Regions from separate parts of the Exiguobacterium sp. CH10 genome, predicted to be linked through region 3. Evidence: riboswitches for the same ligand, from Rfam matches in the RefSeq annotation. Region 3 holds a riboswitch; each other region holds the start of a gene.

Region 1 (5,413 bases), on a different contig from region 3:
GACGACAGAGCTTGAAGCTTCCGGGTTTGTCGTCGAAGTGACAGAACGGGCGAGCGATGATATTGCGGAGGGTGAGGTCATTTCGCAAAATCCGCAAGAAGGACGTAAGCCAAAACGCGGAACGACCGTGACGATTGTCGTATCGGCTGGAAAAGAAACGGTCGAAATGCCAAACGTAGAAGGTCTCTCGCAAACTGCTGCCGAACGTATGTTGAAAGACTTGGCATTCAGCGACCTTGAAATCACAACAGAAGCTTCCGAAACGGTGAATAGCGGAGACGTGATTTCGCAATCGGTCGACCCAGGTGAAGAGGTCGTTCCTTCAGAGGTGACGGTCACACTCGTCGTGTCGACAGGAAGCAACAAAGTGGAACTATCGAACCTTGCTGGATATACGTTCGACGAAGCATCCATTTATGCTGAACAGAACAAATTGAAAATCGTGAAGCGGGATGAATTTTCGACAAGTGTTCCAAAAGGTCAAATCATCCGTCAACTTCCGACAGCCGGGACAGCAGTCGACCCGGGAACGGAACTTACGGTCATCGTATCGGAAGGCGTTGAACCGACCGATATTTCGATTGAACGTGAAGTGACCGTGGAAGTCGAACAACCGGATAAAGACAAGAAGCCGAAGACGGTCGAAGTCGTGATTCGTACGGTTGACGCACGTGGTGAGATTGAGGTGCTTCGTGATCAAATCACAGAGACGACAACGTATTCGTATACGCTCGTCATTGCTCCTGACGAAGTCGGGACGGCGACGATTGAAGTCGATGGTGAGATTGTCCGAACGGATTCAGTCACATATGCACAAGCTGAAGAGGCACAATAAAGAGGTGACGGTGTCGTCACCTCTTTTTTAAAGGAGGTAGTCATAATGAAAGGAACAATCATTCGCCTTCAAGGCGGGTTTTACGATGTGATGACCGAGACGAATCAAGAGATTCGTTGTCGGGCTAGAGGGAATTTTCGAAAACGCAACATCTCACCTGTCGTCGGCGACGATGTGGTGATTCAAGATCAAGAAGATGGGACCGGCTATATTTTAGAAGTGGATGAGCGTCAAAACCACCTCGTTCGCCCGCCGATTGCCAATATCGATCAGGCGTTCCTCCTCTTTTCAGTAAAAGAACCAGCGTTTTCGTATCATTTGCTTGACCGTTTCCTCGTGCTCATTGAATCGAAACAAGTTCATCCAATCATCGTCTTGACGAAGATGGACTTGCTTGATGAACATGAAGTCGAGCCGATCCGGGAGGCGGTTGCACGCTATCGTGCCATTGGGTATGAGGTGATTGAGACGTCGACAGAGCATGCGCGCGGAGTGGATGAAGTACGCGGGCTCTTTGAAGGAAAAACGAGCGTCTTCGCCGGTCAGACCGGTGTCGGAAAAAGTTCGTTACTCAACGCCGTCGCACCAGAGCTCGAGTTGGCGACAGGGAAAATCTCTAAATCACTCGGTCGAGGGAAGCACACGACGCGTCACGTGACGTTGATTCAATTAGCGGATGGGCTTGTTGCTGACACACCTGGATTTTCAAGCTTGGAGTTTCCGCAAGAACTTGAGGCGGACGAACTCAGATGGTGTTTTCCTGAGTTCGTAGAACGCCATGACGATTGTAAGTTCCGCGGATGTGCTCACCTGAATGAACCGGGATGTGCCATCAAACAAGCCGTTGAAAAGGGTGAAATCGCTTCAACACGGTACGAGAATTATGTTACCTTTATGGAGGAGTTAAACGATCGAAAACGGAGGTATTGACAGATGATTAAAATTGCACCATCTATTTTAGCGGCCGACTTTGCCAATTTGGAGGCGGAAGTGAAAGCTGTACAAGAAGCGGGAGCGGACTATATCCATTTTGACGTCATGGACGGGCAGTTCGTGCCGAACATCTCAATTGGCCTACCAGTCCTCGCGAGCTTGCGTAAAAAATCAGATATGATCCTCGATGTGCATTTGATGATTGACCAACCGGAACGCTATGTTGAAGACTTCGTGAAAGCGGGAGCGGATATCGTGACCGTTCACGTGGAAGCGACGAACCATTTGCATCGCGTCTTGCAACAAATCAAAGCGGCTGGTGCCAAATGTGGAGTCGTCTTGAATCCACATACACCACTCTCGACGATTGAGCACGTGCTTGCGGACGTCGACATGGTATTGCTCATGACCGTCAACCCGGGATTCGGGGGACAAGCGTTCATTGAATCAGTCGTACCGAAAATTTCAGCACTCAGCCAACTTCGCCAAGACCGTCAGCTTGATTTTGAGATTGAAATCGATGGTGGTGTCAACGCGGAGACGGCAAAACATTGCATCGACGCAGGCGCTGATGTCCTTGTTGCGGGATCAGCCATCTACAATCAACCAGATTATAAAGCAGCCATCGATAGCATTCGTGGCGCATCTCGTGTATAATCAACGATAGAACAACAAGATAGAGTCGCAAGGGGTGTCACATCATGTGGCTGAGAGGCATACGCTAACCCTTTGAACCTGTTCCGTTCACACGGACGTAGGGATGTGGCGAAAATGCACGTTGCGAATCCAAGCAGCATGGCGTTTACGTCATGCTGCTTTTTGTCGTTCAACCAAATAAAGGAGGAAAAAAGATGAAATCACGTTTCAAATTACAAGCGCTCATTGAAATTTCATTGTTTGCGGCGCTCGGGCTCATTTTCGATTTGCTCATTCCATATCGCTTGCCACAAGGAGGATCAATCAGTTTAGCGATGCTCCCAATCTTTGTGATGGCATTCCGTCACGGACTAAAAGGTGGTCTCGCGACAGGTGCCCTCGTTGGGACACTCCAACTCTTGTTCGGTGCCTATATTTTCACGCCCGTACAATTCTTGCTCGATTATACGGTCGCCTATGGCCTTGTCGGTATGGCCGGAGTGTTCGCGGGGCGTGTGAAACATGCTGCGAGTCAAGGCGCGACGAAGACGCTTGCCACTTATTTAGTACTCGGGGCGCTCCTTGGGTCGATGTTACGATACGCGGCACACGTCATCTCGGGAATTGTCTTTTTTGCTGAATATGCAGAAGGTCCGGTCGTCGCCTATTCACTCGGCTATAATGCTACGTACATGGCACCATCCTTCGTCATCTCAGCCATCGTGTTAGTGCTCCTCTTCACGACAGCACCACGTTTCACACGTGTGGCGACACGGGATCTCCGTCAATGAATATATTGATCGTCGCGGCGAGTCCGGAACCCATTCCAGACTTACCGCGTGATGCCGATTTTGTCATCGGCGTTGATGGCGGATATCAAAGGTTATTAGATGAAGAGATCGTACCAGACGTTGTGGTCGGTGACTTTGATTCGTTCGAAGGACTACCACCTGATGAAGCGCTACGCTATCCCTCGGAAAAAGATGTGACGGACCTAGAGATTGCACTAGCGCTTGCGAGAGAACGCGGGGCGACACGGATGGATGTATATGGTGGCTTAGGCGGACGCATTGACATGACGTTTGCGAACGTCGGCCTACTTGAAGCCTATCCGGAGATGGTTCTTCACGGAGAAGGCCAAACGGTTTATCTCGTAAGAACAGGTAACGAGGTCATCATGAAGCGAGACGGGTATTATCTTTCCTTCATGCCCTGGAAGACGGCAACGATTTCGATTGAAGGTGTCAAATATCCACTCGATCATCATGAAGTCAAGAGTGGGGAGGCGTTGACCATTTCGAATGAATGGACCGAAGCGACTGCCCGATTGACGGTTCATCAAGGGATGGTTCTCGTCATGATCATCAAAAAATGAGCAAAAAAAATCCCATCGGCGAATGCCGCTGGGATTTATTCGTTCGTGTATAAGTATTATACGCGTTCAACGAGACCTGATTTAAGTGCGCGAGCTGAAACCCAAACGCGTTTCGGTTTACCGTCAACGAGAATACGAACTTTTTGTACGTTTACACCCCAAGTACGTTTTGTCTTGTTGAGTGCGTGCGAACGGTTGTTACCTGATTTAGGTGATTTACCTGTTACGTAGCATTTACGTGCCATGCGTTTCCCCTCCTTTTTTATGTGGGTTCGTCCTAATAGACACTCGTTTATATTAGCACGGCTTTTTTCCCGATGCAACTAGAAAATCATGCCATGACAAGAAAAAAACTTGACATTACTCTCAAGGATTTGAATAATGAATGAGGTTATCGCGTTAATTGACCGAGTTTCTGGAGCAGGTTCTTTTAATAACTAGGTACTTATTGTAGAATGTACATTAGGAATCATTCCGAATAAAGGAGGCTACTCCATATGGCAATTGAAATGAAGACAACATATGGCAATATTGACATCACAAGTGACGTCATCGCGACACTCGCAGGTGGTGCGGCGATGGAATGCTTCGGTGTGGTCGGCATGGCTTCACAAGCACAATTGAAAGACGGCATTGCTGAATTGTTAAAACGTGAAAATTATGCACGTGGTGTCGTCGTACGTCAAGAAGACGAAGACGTACATATCGACATGCACATCATTGTAAGCTACGGAACGAAAGTATCTGAAGTTGCATACAACGTGCAGAGCCGAGTGAAGTATACGCTTGGAGAAACTTTAGGATTAAACGTTTCGTCGGTAAATATATTCGTTCAAGGCGTTCGTCTGACGAATGACTGACGAAAACGGAGGAGGATTTGGTGTGGGTTTAAAACGTTTAGATGGATTGGCGCTCTCAAACATGATCGCGAACGGAGCGGCCAACTTGAGCCAAAACGCAGATTATGTGGATTCGCTTAACGTCTTCCCGGTTCCAGACGGAGATACGGGAACGAACATGAACTTGACGATGACGTCGGGTGCGAAAGAAGTAGCAGCGATGAACTCATCAGATATCGCAGAGGTGTCATCGAAGTTTGCTCGTGGACTACTTATGGGAGCACGTGGAAACTCAGGCGTTATTTTAAGTCAGTTGTTCCGTGGATTCGGTAAAGCGGTTGAAGGCAAAGCGGAACTGACAACGGTTGATTTTGCAGAGGCTCTCAAGCGCGGTGTCGACACGGCATACAAGGCGGTTATGAAACCGGTTGAAGGAACGATTTTGACGGTTGCTCGTGAAGCGGCCGACGAAGCGCTTCTTGCGTCAGAGTCGACAAGTGATTTCACTGAATTTATGAAACGTGTCATCGTAGAAGCGAAAGCATCGTTAGATCGTACACCGGACTTGTTGCCGGTATTAAAAGAAGTCGGCGTTGTCGACTCAGGTGGTCAAGGTCTTCTCGTCATCTACGAAGGATTCCTTGCAAGCCTTGAAGGAAAAGAACTCGAAAAACCACATGCACCCGTCATGGATGCGTTGATTGAGGCAGAACATCATGCTCATGCAGCACAAGGGTTCATGTCAACAGAAGACATCGAATTCGGCTACTGCACGGAGATCATGGTTCGTTTCCA
Region 2 (5,413 bases), 1.2 Mb from region 3:
TGACGACATCGACGCCGAGTTCCCGAATCGATTGAGCGGCCTTCATTCGGTCTGACTCGGTCCGAATCTCGATTCCGGCTAACACTTCCGCCTCAGGAATATTAGGTGTCACGACCGTCGCATATGGTAACAATTTCGTACGAAGTGCCTCGATCGCACTATCTTGCAACAAAGAAGCGCCTCCTTTCGCCACCATGACAGGATCGACGACCACGTGTTGGAAACGATGACGTTCAAGTGCTGTTGCTACCGTCTCAATGCGCTCCGCATCCACCAACATGCCTGTCTTACATGCCGTAATCTGAAAATCGTTTGCCACCGCATCGAGTTGCTTCGTAATCATTTCCACGGAAGTCGTTTCAATCCCATGCACGCCGAGTGTATTCTGGGCTGTGATGGCGGTAAGTACACTTGTCCCGAATACACCGAGCTCTTGAAATGTTTTTAAATCGGCTTGAATACCAGCTCCGCCCCCTGAATCAGACCCTGCAATCGTCAATACTTGCGGTCTCATGATGTCGACACCTCGATTCGATTCGTCGGGATTGTATATTGTGTCAATTGATGGAGGGCATTTAAAAAATGAATCGGAAAATCTCCCGGTCCTTCTGCCCGTTCGCTCGCCAACTCCCCGCAATAGGAATATCCCGACACGGCTGTCACCGTCGCCTTGAGCGCATTCTTTTCGACTGCTAGACATGCCCCGACGACCGCACTAAGTAAGCATCCCGTACCGGTCGTCTCAGTCATCCGTTTTGTCCCACCGCGTACTTCCATGACAACACTCCCGTCGCTGACCACGTCTTCTTTTCCAGTTACGGCTACGACGCACCCGTATCGTTTCGCTGCTTCAAGCGCCAATTGTCGCGGTTCGCATGCTCCGTCACCCGCATCGACACCTCGCGCTACCCAATCGACACCTATCAATGTCGCAATTTCTCCTGCATTTCCCCGAATGACCGTGACACGGACGTGACGCAAAATACGCTCGACGACATCCCGGCGGAATGACGTCGCCCCGACTCCAACCGGATCAAGTACAATCGGGCATCCCGCTTCGTTCGCCGCTTGTCCCGCACGAATCATCGTCGCCTCAGTCATCGTGCCGAGTGTCCCGATGTTTAACACGAGCGCATCGCTCACAAAGGTCATCTCTGCCACTTCTTCAATCGCGTCTGCCATGACGGGAGAGGCACCGATGGCGAGCAGTCCATTCGCCGAAAAATTGGCGACGACCGTGTTTGTGATGTTGTGGATCAACGGTTCCTGTTTTCGAATCTCACTCCAAATCTCATGTCTCATTGGTTGACCTCCTGTGACAACGTCCATGATTCGAGCGTCCATGCCATTTCCCAGAATGCGACTTCGTAGTAGCAACTCTTCAAGAAAAGTTTTGTGTAACGCACGCGTTCTTCTTCCGTTGCTTGTCCAGCCAATTCATCCAACCGATCAATCTGCTCTTCCACAAGCTCACGGAACCATTCCGAACCGTACGTCGCAATCCAAGCTGAATAAATCGGATGGTCGGGTCGTTTATCTTTTAAGCGTTCACCGATTTCGTAATACACCCAATAACACGGAAGGATTGACGCCAATACGTCACCGAGAGTCGGTCCTGCCTGTTGCATATGAAGCGCGTACGCGTAAGCGGTCGGTGCCGGTTCAAATGTCGCCAGTTCAACATCCGTCACGTTGAGCATCGTAAAGAACTCACGATGAAGTGAGAGTTCCGCCTCAATCGTGTGTAAGGCATGTGTCAAAAAGCGACTCGATAGTTCCATCGTCGGTGCGAGCGTCGCCCCTTTGGCCTGTACTTTCGAGAATTGATTCAAGTAATACGAATCTTGCATGACGTAATGTCTAAACTTTTTCTCATCGAGCGTTCCTTCTCCGAGTGAACGAACGAACGGATGATGAAAGCTTGCTTCAAACAATCCATCCGCTTCCTGACGTAAGTGATCTGTAAATTTCATAATAACTCCCCCTTATAACAGATAAAAAGACGCCGCCTCCCATAACGGAAGCGGCGTCTCGAACAGTCATATCTAGGTGAAGCCATATGAGTCGTCTCGCCCACTTCCCTACGCTAGCGTGAACTAGATCAGGTTCGAAGGGTCTGGACCTTGTCCATCTCAGCCGCGTGACGCGACTCCCCTAGTGGCAAACATTATGAAATTCAGTCGTCTTCGACCACATTCTATCAATCTTTTCATCAATTGCAAACCTTTTCCGATTCTGTTTTTCATTCTTCGCTTCGGGAATGGATAAATGAACTCATTTACATGAAAAGGATGTGTCCGGATTGAATACGATTTTATTAACCATTGCATTACTCTTCATCAGTTTGAACGTGTTTTGGTTTTTCAAACGTCAAACGTACAAGCAAACAGGATTTGACGGGAGATTGTTCGCTCAGTTGTTCGTTAGCCTATTTGGTGTCATGTTAGGATTCACATTGATTTATTATGCTTTGTCTCGTGATTCAGTCATTCTTGTGACTTCACTCGAATCCATGAATGCCGTTGAACCGACTTGGGAAAACCTCCTGTATTTCAGCGGGGTCACTTTATTATCAATCGGATTTGGTGATTTGTTGCCGATTGGTTTGACCCGATTATTCGCCATCATCGAAGGCGCCATCGGCATTTTGTTACCGAGTGCCTTCTTCATCAAATCGATGTATCAAAAAGACAAGTGAATATGTCCTAGCGCCCCGTGATGAGTAAGAACATATTAAATGCGACGAGACCGAGTGGTAGCATCGCGACCAAAATAATCGGCCATTTTTTTAAGCGAATGCCGACAAAGAGGACAAGACTTCCGACTAGAAGAGCAATAAATGTCGTATATGGATTCATGAAAAAACGCTCCTTTCTCTATAAGGAGCGTTTCCCGGCTCACGGCCTCATTAATCGTTCGAATGTCGAAGTGTTGCACATGCGGCACGGACGCGTCTGGCTTCTTCTTCCCGGAACACGAACTCACCTTGTTCCGCGACACGCTGTGCACAAAAGAAGAAGAGTGATTGCAGGCGATCATGCGTGTCTTCAATCGCGCTCAGCTCAGCCGAGGCATACGTCGCCGTGAGCATCTCCCACAATTCTTCTGGCAAGTGGTCGCGCATCCCGTCGCCCGACTTCCCGAGATTCGCAGAAAAGTCTGTTGCATAGCCGATGTTCCATTCCATCATCTGACGAAGCATATTTCGCATGATGTCGAGATGATCGAGCGCGTATAACACCTGGTGTCGTTTGATTCCTTTGACAACATAGAGTGACACCCACCAAAATTCATTCCAACAAGCCGCATACTCATCAACAGATGGACGTGTCACACGGTATGTGTTGTCTGACGGTGTCACACTTGGATGATGGTCTCGGTCAAACACGATCTGACTGAGCGAATCGGCTTTGAGCATCTCTTCAAGCTGCTCAGTGCTTCGAATCGTCAAATCAATACGGTGTCCGTCTACATATTGCACCAAAAATGCCACATGTCGTTCGGGATCAGACGTTTCAGGTGTCTGCATGATCAAGACTTCTCCAAACATGTCGATCCATGAGCGATCGGTCGCAACCACTTGTACATCTTCCACATAAAAAGTGAGGTCGACATCTTGGTATGGGTCTGGTCGGACGTTCGGATTGACGAGCGAACCGTTCAAAACGACCGTTCGGATGTGTTCACGTTCTTTCGCAAACGCAATCAACTGTTCAATAATTTGTTCCGGTTTCATTCTATAATCGCCCCCAATGAGCGTGCGACTTGAACCGCCTGCATCGCGTCTAGTTTTGTTTGTTGTAACGTCACGTTCGAAAAATCAACCCCATCGACAAGTGCTCCTCTGAAGTCGGCACCACGGCATACCGCATGTTGAAGTGTCGCCCGTGACAAGTCCGCCTGATACCAAACCGTTTCGGTCAAATCGGTACCATACAGGTCCGCCTCGACCAAACGAACATGGGACCAATCCATTTTCTTGAGCGACACGTGACGAAGGTTGACGAATGACCAGTCACCTTCTGTTACACGGACGCCCTCAAACTGACTCTCCTCAAAGGAAGACCCCGTCATTTTACATTGCTCAAACTCACTCGTGAACAAATTGGCACCATGGAACTGACAATTTAAAAATGAGCTGCCGACATGACGGGACGCATTCCATTTCGAATCGGTGAAATCACAGTTGATGAACTGACAGCGCTCCGTTTGTAGCTCCGTCGCATCGACATATGTGAAGCGACAGTTCTCGAACGTGACATGTGACAGCTCTTCGTCACGAAATGTCACGTCGCGGAAATCTTCATCTCGATATTGCGTATGTGGTTGAAACATAAGATTCCTCCTTCAGGTATACTAGAACAGATTACAAAGATTGGAAGTGATATAGATGGACCTCGTATTTCCGACTGAACAAGGCGTTTTCAATTACCGCGTTGCCGGTATTTTTGTGAAAGACGGACACGTATTGATTCACCGAAACGTCCGAGATAATTTTTGGGCACTGCCTGGTGGTCGCGTGACCCTCGGTGAAGAAGCCGCAACCGCCCTCATACGCGAGCTACATGAAGAATTGGATATGCACGTGACCGATACCGCGTTCGCCTTCGTTCACGAGAACTTATTTACCTACAACGACCAACCGTTTCATGAGATTGGATTGTACTTTTATGTAGACGGTGACCTCCCGCTCCAAGACGGAGACTTTTATGGACCTGAAGGAGACCACCTCATCTATCGTTGGCAAAAACTTGACCGTCTTCGAGACGTTACACTCTATCCAGAAGTACTCGCGCAACTGCCGAATCGTTTGCCGTCTCATTCACTAAATCCGAGAACTTAGAGAAGAGATTTCAACTCGTTTAAATGTCGAATCTCGTACGTCGACTCCATCGTCGCAGCCACTTCATTCGGATTGAACCAACATGTATCTAGGCCGTACATCCGCCCGCCTGCGATGTCTGCCGTGACTGAGTCGCCAATGATTAAACCTTTCTCTGGCTTTACGTTCGGAATTCGATCAAAGACGTAGTCAAAGAACGGTTTCATCGGTTTTTGCGATCCGGTCGCATCCGATACGAAGACGTCTTGGAAGTACGGCAATAGTCCCGATGACTCTAACCGCTTGAATTGCGTCTCCGTCACACCGTTTGTGACGATATAGAGCGGATAGTCCGCGCTCAGCGCTTGGATAATCTCTAACGCACCGTCGATCATGTGTACGCCTGCATGTAAGTAGTCTCGATACTGCTGTTCGACCTGCGGACCGTCGACCGTGAGTCCGAGCGAATCGAACAGTTTCGTGTGACGACCGACGAGTACTTCTTCACGGTCTACTTCGCCGCGCTCAAATGCGCGCCATAGGCCGCTATTAATGTCGACATACCGCGCCTTCACTTCATCCGTCATCCGG
Region 3 (5,413 bases):
TCGATTACGTTTCAACGACGGGAAAGCTGATCCATATGGTCGTATTTTCGCAGGTACGCTCCATCTTGAGGATGAAGAAAACCAAGCAAAACTGTATCGAGTCGATCGAGATGGAACGACGACATCACTCATGGATGAATTGACACTTTCGAACGGGTTGACATGGTCGCCTGACCATTCCGTTTTTTACCATATCGATACACCGACTGAGAAAATTCGGAAATATGATTTTGATTTGAAGTCAGGAACGCTCTCGAACGGAGAGGTCGTAATTGATTTTTCAGAGGAAGAAGGTTTTCCTGACGGGATGACGTCCGATTCTGAAGGTTGTCTATGGATTGCACATTACGCTGGTGGACGAGTTTCACGTTGGGACCCGTCAACAGGTGAAAAATTATTGGAAGTGCATGTTCCGGCACCAAACGTCACCTCCTGTGCCTTTATCGGAGATGGGCTGAATCGATTAGCCATCACGACGGCGCGTGAAGGAATGGATGAGGAGGCGCTTTCCGAATATCCGGATGCGGGATCAGTATTTATCGTCGACACGGAAGTGAAAGGGATGCCATTGTATCGTTTCGGTCGCTGAGGAGGAAATACGATGGTGAAACGACTGTTAGTTCGAGCTGGTATTGGGTTGGCAGTTGCTGCAGCAGTTAAGATGGGGATTCAAAAGATCCAAGAAAATCGAGCAAGTGAAGAAGATCATTCTTACCTCGACCCGAAGTGGGATGAGGTGCCGAGCGTCGATTCAGACAAAGATGAGGACGAGGTCGGATTGACTCAACTCGACTCGATTTATCGGGCTGAATGGCAGGCGAACGCTTATCCGCGCTCGGAAGCCGAAAGAAGGGCACTTGAAGAATAAATACCCACATGTTCAAAAACACGTCGTTGGACGTGTTTTTTTGTTGACAAAAAGATGTTACCATTCCATTATATAAAAAGTAATAATTACGATTTAAATGGAGGATATATCATGAAACGAATTCCAATTACGGTACTATCGGGGTATCTTGGTAGCGGCAAGACGACGCTGCTTAATCACATCTTACATAACCGAGATCACAAGAAATATGCGGTCATCGTGAATGATATGAGTGAACTGAATATCGATGAAAAGTTGATTGAGCAAGGAGGATTCTCTCGGACCAATGAAAAACTAGTCGAGCTCTCGAATGGATGCATCTGTTGCACGCTCCGAGAAGATTTGCTGACGTCTGTCTATGAATTAACGAAAGATCGCGAGCTCGATGGCATCATCATCGAGTCTTCTGGGATTTCAGAGCCGATTCCCGTTGCGCAGACGTTTTCGTATGCCGACGATGCGCTCGGAATCGATTTGACGAGTCGTGTCTATATCGATGCGATGGTCACCGTCGTCGATGCGTACCGCTTCTTCAAAGATTTCAATTCCGGTGAATCGCTTATGGAACGCCAACAAGCCGTCGATACAGGTGACGTACGTGAAGTCGTCGACCTTCTCGTCGACCAAGTCGAGTTTGCGGACATCATCGTATTGAACAAGGCGGACAGGGTATCTGAAGAAGAACTGCAGGAGATGAAGGGCTTACTGAAAACGCTCAATCCGAGCGCAAGGTTGTTGACGTCGACCTACTCGAATGTGGCGTTAGACGACCTGCTAGACGTCCAGTTGTTCGATTTTGACCAAGCGATGCGCGCCGCAGGTTGGATTCAAGAGCTCGAGTCGGAAGAACATACGCCGGAAACGGAAGAGTATGGCATCAGTTCGTTCGTTTACCGCCGGCGTCGACCATTCCATCCTGAGCGTTTGATGAATTGGATGGAACATTACCCTAAAGAAATCGTTCGTGCCAAAGGTTTCTTATGGATTGCGACACGAAACGACCTCGCTTGTCTGTTTTCACAGGCTGGGTATGCATCAACGCTCGAACATGCGGGGCGTTGGTTAGCGACACTTCCGAAGAGTGAACGAGAGGCTATGTTTGCAACCGAACCGGAACTGCGCGAAGACTACATCGAGCCGTACGGAGACCGACAGAACGAATTGGTCCTCATCGGTCAACGAATGGACCGGGAGACGGTCGAGCGGTCACTTGATGCTTGCTTATTGACGGATGAGGAGATGGAAACATCGTGGGATACGTTCCATGACCCGCTCCCGGGTACAGGTCAATTCGTCACATATTCAGATTGACCGTTTACAAAGCTTCGAAACATCGCTATACTGTGACTGCATAAGTAACCGCATATCAATGACTGCACTAGGGGTGCTTCGGCTGAGATGAGAGCATGGCTCCGATCCCTTATAACTCGATCCAGATAATACTGGCGTGAGGAAGTGCGGCACTTTCTCTATGCAAGTTTGTATAGATTTTGCTGCTGCATTCTCATGAATGCGGCTTTTTTTATGCAAACACATTTAGAGGGGGAAATAGAATGAATGAATCATGTGGTACGAGTCCGATTGTCGGGTTTCGATTCACACTGAGCCCGATGACAGACGATTTTGTAGGGACAATCAAAGGTGCACTAAAACGAACGGATCTGTCAGGTGTGTGGAGACATACGGATGACGTGTCGACGGTCATCCGTGGACGAGTCGAGCATGTGTTTGACGTCGCTCGAACGGTGTTGAGTCTTGCTTCGGAGGAAGGGAAGCACGTCTCGATGAGCGGAACGTTCTCTGTCGGTTGTCCAGGAGATTCGACGGGAGATGAGGCACTCGAGACTCCTAGCGAACCATCAAACGGTGCATCAAGAGACCAGTATGTGTCTTCGCAGTTCGCACTCTATCCGATGGGTGCTGACAATTACATGGAGCTTATCTATGAGGAAATCGAGCAAGCAAAACAAGCTGGTGTCTATAACGAGTCGATGCATTATGCATCAGGTATCCACGGGAATTTAGATGCAGTGTTCTCATACTACGAGGCGGCCTTTAAGCGGACGCGTGAAAAGAACCGACATGTTGTCATGACGGTGACGTTCAGCGTAAATAGTCCGTCACATGGAGGGCGACATGCTTAAATCGTGGAAATTGAAAGAAGTCGTCCTTGTTTCCGTATTATCTGTTGTCTTCGCGGTCGTCTATTTATTGTTCGTTCATATCGGTAACTTGTGGGCAGGGTTGATCGGACCCATTGCCTACGAGTGGATCTTTGGCATCTGGTTTATCGTATCGATTATCTCGGCATACATCATTCGTAAACCGGGGGCGGCATTCATCTCAGAAGTGATGGCCGCAACGATTGAGATGTTGATTGGGAATGCCATTGGGCCACGCATCATCTTGGTCGGCATCGTACAAGGTTTAGGGGCAGAAGCCGTCTTTGCGATGACGGGCTATAGACGTTATGAGCTATGGGTTCTTATGCTGGCCGGATTTGGGTCGGCTGTCACGAGTTTCGTCTATACATATTTCATGAGTGGGTTCACGATGTTAGAGCCAGGTTATGTGGCGACGATGTTCGGGCTGAGAGCCGTCAGTGGGATGGTCATCGCTGGAATCGGTGGGAAGTTGCTCAGTGACCTATTGTTGAAGACAGGATCACTTCGCGGTTATGCGATTTCACGAAGTGGAAACGTCCATGGTTGAGACAGAGTCACTTCATTTTCGATTCCCAGAAAGTTTAGATGCGATTCTTAAGGATGTCACGGTATCGGTTCGGCAAGGTCGTACGATGTTATCTGGTGCGAGTGGGAGCGGGAAGTCGACACTTCTCGCGCTATTCAACCGTCTCTATCCGGAGAATTGTGACGGAATCCTTGATGGCAGGCTCGAACTACTTGGACGAACATACGACGACTATGCACCTGGCGAGATTAATCAGCGGGTCGGAACGGTGTTTCAAGACCCGGATACGCAATTTGTCATGGAGCGGGTGGAAGAAGAACTGATCTTCACACTTGAGAACTTGTCGACACCTGTCTCAGACATCGAACAACGCGTGACGGAAATCCTCGAATCGTTACAGTTGAGTGACTATCGAAACCGCAAAATCGATTCGTTGTCAGGCGGGCAGAAACAGCGGATTGCTGTTGCGTGCGCTCTAGTCGGAAGACCGGAATGGCTTCTGCTCGATGAACCGTTGACGCATCTAGACCCAGTGACCGCGGAAGAATTTGTAAAATGGCTCGACAAGATGAAAGACCTGAATGTCATTGTCGTCGAGCATCGTCCCCATCTATGGGGAGATTACTTTGACTGGCATATTAAGTTAGAGCGAGGGTGTGTCGTTAGGAATGAATCATTCCGTCCGGTCGAGGATTTTGCATTCGTGAAGTCGAACGCGTCACTCTCAGCTATTCAACGCTACAAGGTTAAAGAGGTCAGACGTGATTCGTTTCAGCTCAACGAGACGATGCTCCACGTCCGGGCTGGAGAAGTGATTGCCATTCTTGGACCGAATGGGAGCGGGAAGTCGACATTTTTAAGAAGCTTAACAGAACACGATCATCGGGTCGGACTCGTGCCACAATCACCAGAACATTTATTTTTTATGAACTCCGTTGAGCGAGAGTTGCAGTTTGGTCACGAAACATCAATTGAGACCGTGTTATCTGACATGGAGCTTCATAATCAGAGATCCCTCCATCCGTTATCCCTAAGCCATGGCCAAAAACGGAGGCTCGCAGTTGGAATCCAGTCGCTATCGAGTAAACAGTTGCTTGCATTCGATGAACCGACTGCAGGTCAGGACGAAGCGTCACTCCATGCACTCGAGGCGCTGATGAAGCGGCATGCGGAACAAGGGCAGACCATCCTGTTCGTAACCCATGACCTATCGTTCGCCAATATCGCCAATACATTCTATCTGATGAAGGACGGGGAACTTTCAGGACCGTTCGGGGATGAACTATGGCAGAACACAGAGATGCTCCTTGATTATCGATTGAAGGGGAGGGGAGAACGATGTCACTCCATGACATGAATCCGACGGTGAAATTTGTGACATTGACGCTCATCATGTTCGGTCTGGCGCTGTTTTACAACCCTTGGACCCCGCTCGTCATCATTGTCGGTACGCTACTGATTCAGCTGGTGGCAACGGACGTATCGTGGAAGAGATGGGGAATGTTCTTGATTCCATTTCTAATCACAGCGGTCGGTACGTTTTGGACGACGCTCGTGTTCGGGAAAGACCTAGGGGGGGAGACGTGGATGACCATACTCGGTCAGGACATCACAGTTGAAGAGAGACGCGTTGCCGTTGCCCTTAGTCTTCGTGTCCTGGCGTTCACGGTCCTCTCTCTTCTTTTCATGATGACAACGGATTCAAAGCGATTCGTTATGAGTTTGATGCAACAGGCGAAGTTATCGCCGACAATCGCCTATAGTGCCCTTGTCGGGTTCCGTTTCATTCCTTTGTTGCAGCGTGAGCTACAGCAACTCCAATATGCGCATCGGCTACGTGGTGTATCTCTCGAT

The links. A riboswitch is a leader RNA that binds a small molecule or an ion and turns the genes downstream of it on or off. The one in region 3 is predicted to bind thiamine pyrophosphate.
Region 1: linked by a shared signal. The riboswitch ahead of thiT (energy-coupled thiamine transporter ThiT) and the one ahead of KNP04_RS00680 (Ykof family thiamine-binding protein) in region 3 are both predicted to bind thiamine pyrophosphate.
Region 2: linked by a shared signal. The riboswitch ahead of tenA (thiaminase II) and the one ahead of KNP04_RS00680 (Ykof family thiamine-binding protein) in region 3 are both predicted to bind thiamine pyrophosphate.

What each region holds. Positions count from the first base shown of each region.
Region 1 is NZ_JACSKO010000002.1:450,810-456,222, forward strand. Features, by position in the region: gene pknB (Stk1 family PASTA domain-containing Ser/Thr kinase) at 1-835, shown strand, start outside; gene rsgA (ribosome small subunit-dependent GTPase A) at 878-1,765, shown strand; gene rpe (ribulose-phosphate 3-epimerase) at 1,769-2,425, shown strand; TPP riboswitch at 2,446-2,546, shown strand; gene thiT (energy-coupled thiamine transporter ThiT) at 2,620-3,195, shown strand; gene KNP04_RS09105 (thiamine diphosphokinase) at 3,192-3,779, shown strand; gene rpmB (50S ribosomal protein L28) at 3,836-4,024, opposite strand; gene KNP04_RS09115 (Asp23/Gls24 family envelope stress response protein) at 4,277-4,639, shown strand; gene KNP04_RS09120 (DAK2 domain-containing protein) at 4,662-5,413, shown strand, end outside.
Region 2 is NZ_JACSKO010000001.1:1,286,641-1,292,053, forward strand. Features, by position in the region: gene thiD (bifunctional hydroxymethylpyrimidine kinase/phosphomethylpyrimidine kinase) at 1-514, opposite strand, end outside; gene thiM (hydroxyethylthiazole kinase) at 511-1,302, opposite strand; gene tenA (thiaminase II) at 1,299-1,973, opposite strand; TPP riboswitch at 2,062-2,166, opposite strand; gene KNP04_RS06455 (ion channel) at 2,294-2,698, shown strand; gene KNP04_RS06460 (hypothetical protein) at 2,706-2,858, opposite strand; gene KNP04_RS06465 (aminoglycoside 6-adenylyltransferase) at 2,909-3,736, opposite strand; gene KNP04_RS06470 (pentapeptide repeat-containing protein) at 3,733-4,335, opposite strand; gene KNP04_RS06475 (NUDIX hydrolase) at 4,391-4,843, shown strand; gene KNP04_RS06480 (YjjG family noncanonical pyrimidine nucleotidase) at 4,840-5,413, opposite strand, start outside.
Region 3 is NZ_JACSKO010000001.1:125,700-131,112, reverse strand. Features, by position in the region: gene KNP04_RS00695 (SMP-30/gluconolactonase/LRE family protein) at 1-589, shown strand, start outside; gene KNP04_RS00690 (hypothetical protein) at 602-868, shown strand; gene KNP04_RS00685 (GTP-binding protein) at 980-2,179, shown strand; TPP riboswitch at 2,239-2,339, shown strand; gene KNP04_RS00680 (Ykof family thiamine-binding protein) at 2,422-3,012, shown strand; gene KNP04_RS00675 (ECF transporter S component) at 3,005-3,580, shown strand; gene KNP04_RS00670 (ABC transporter ATP-binding protein) at 3,573-4,916, shown strand; gene KNP04_RS00665 (energy-coupling factor transporter transmembrane component T family protein) at 4,913-5,413, shown strand, end outside.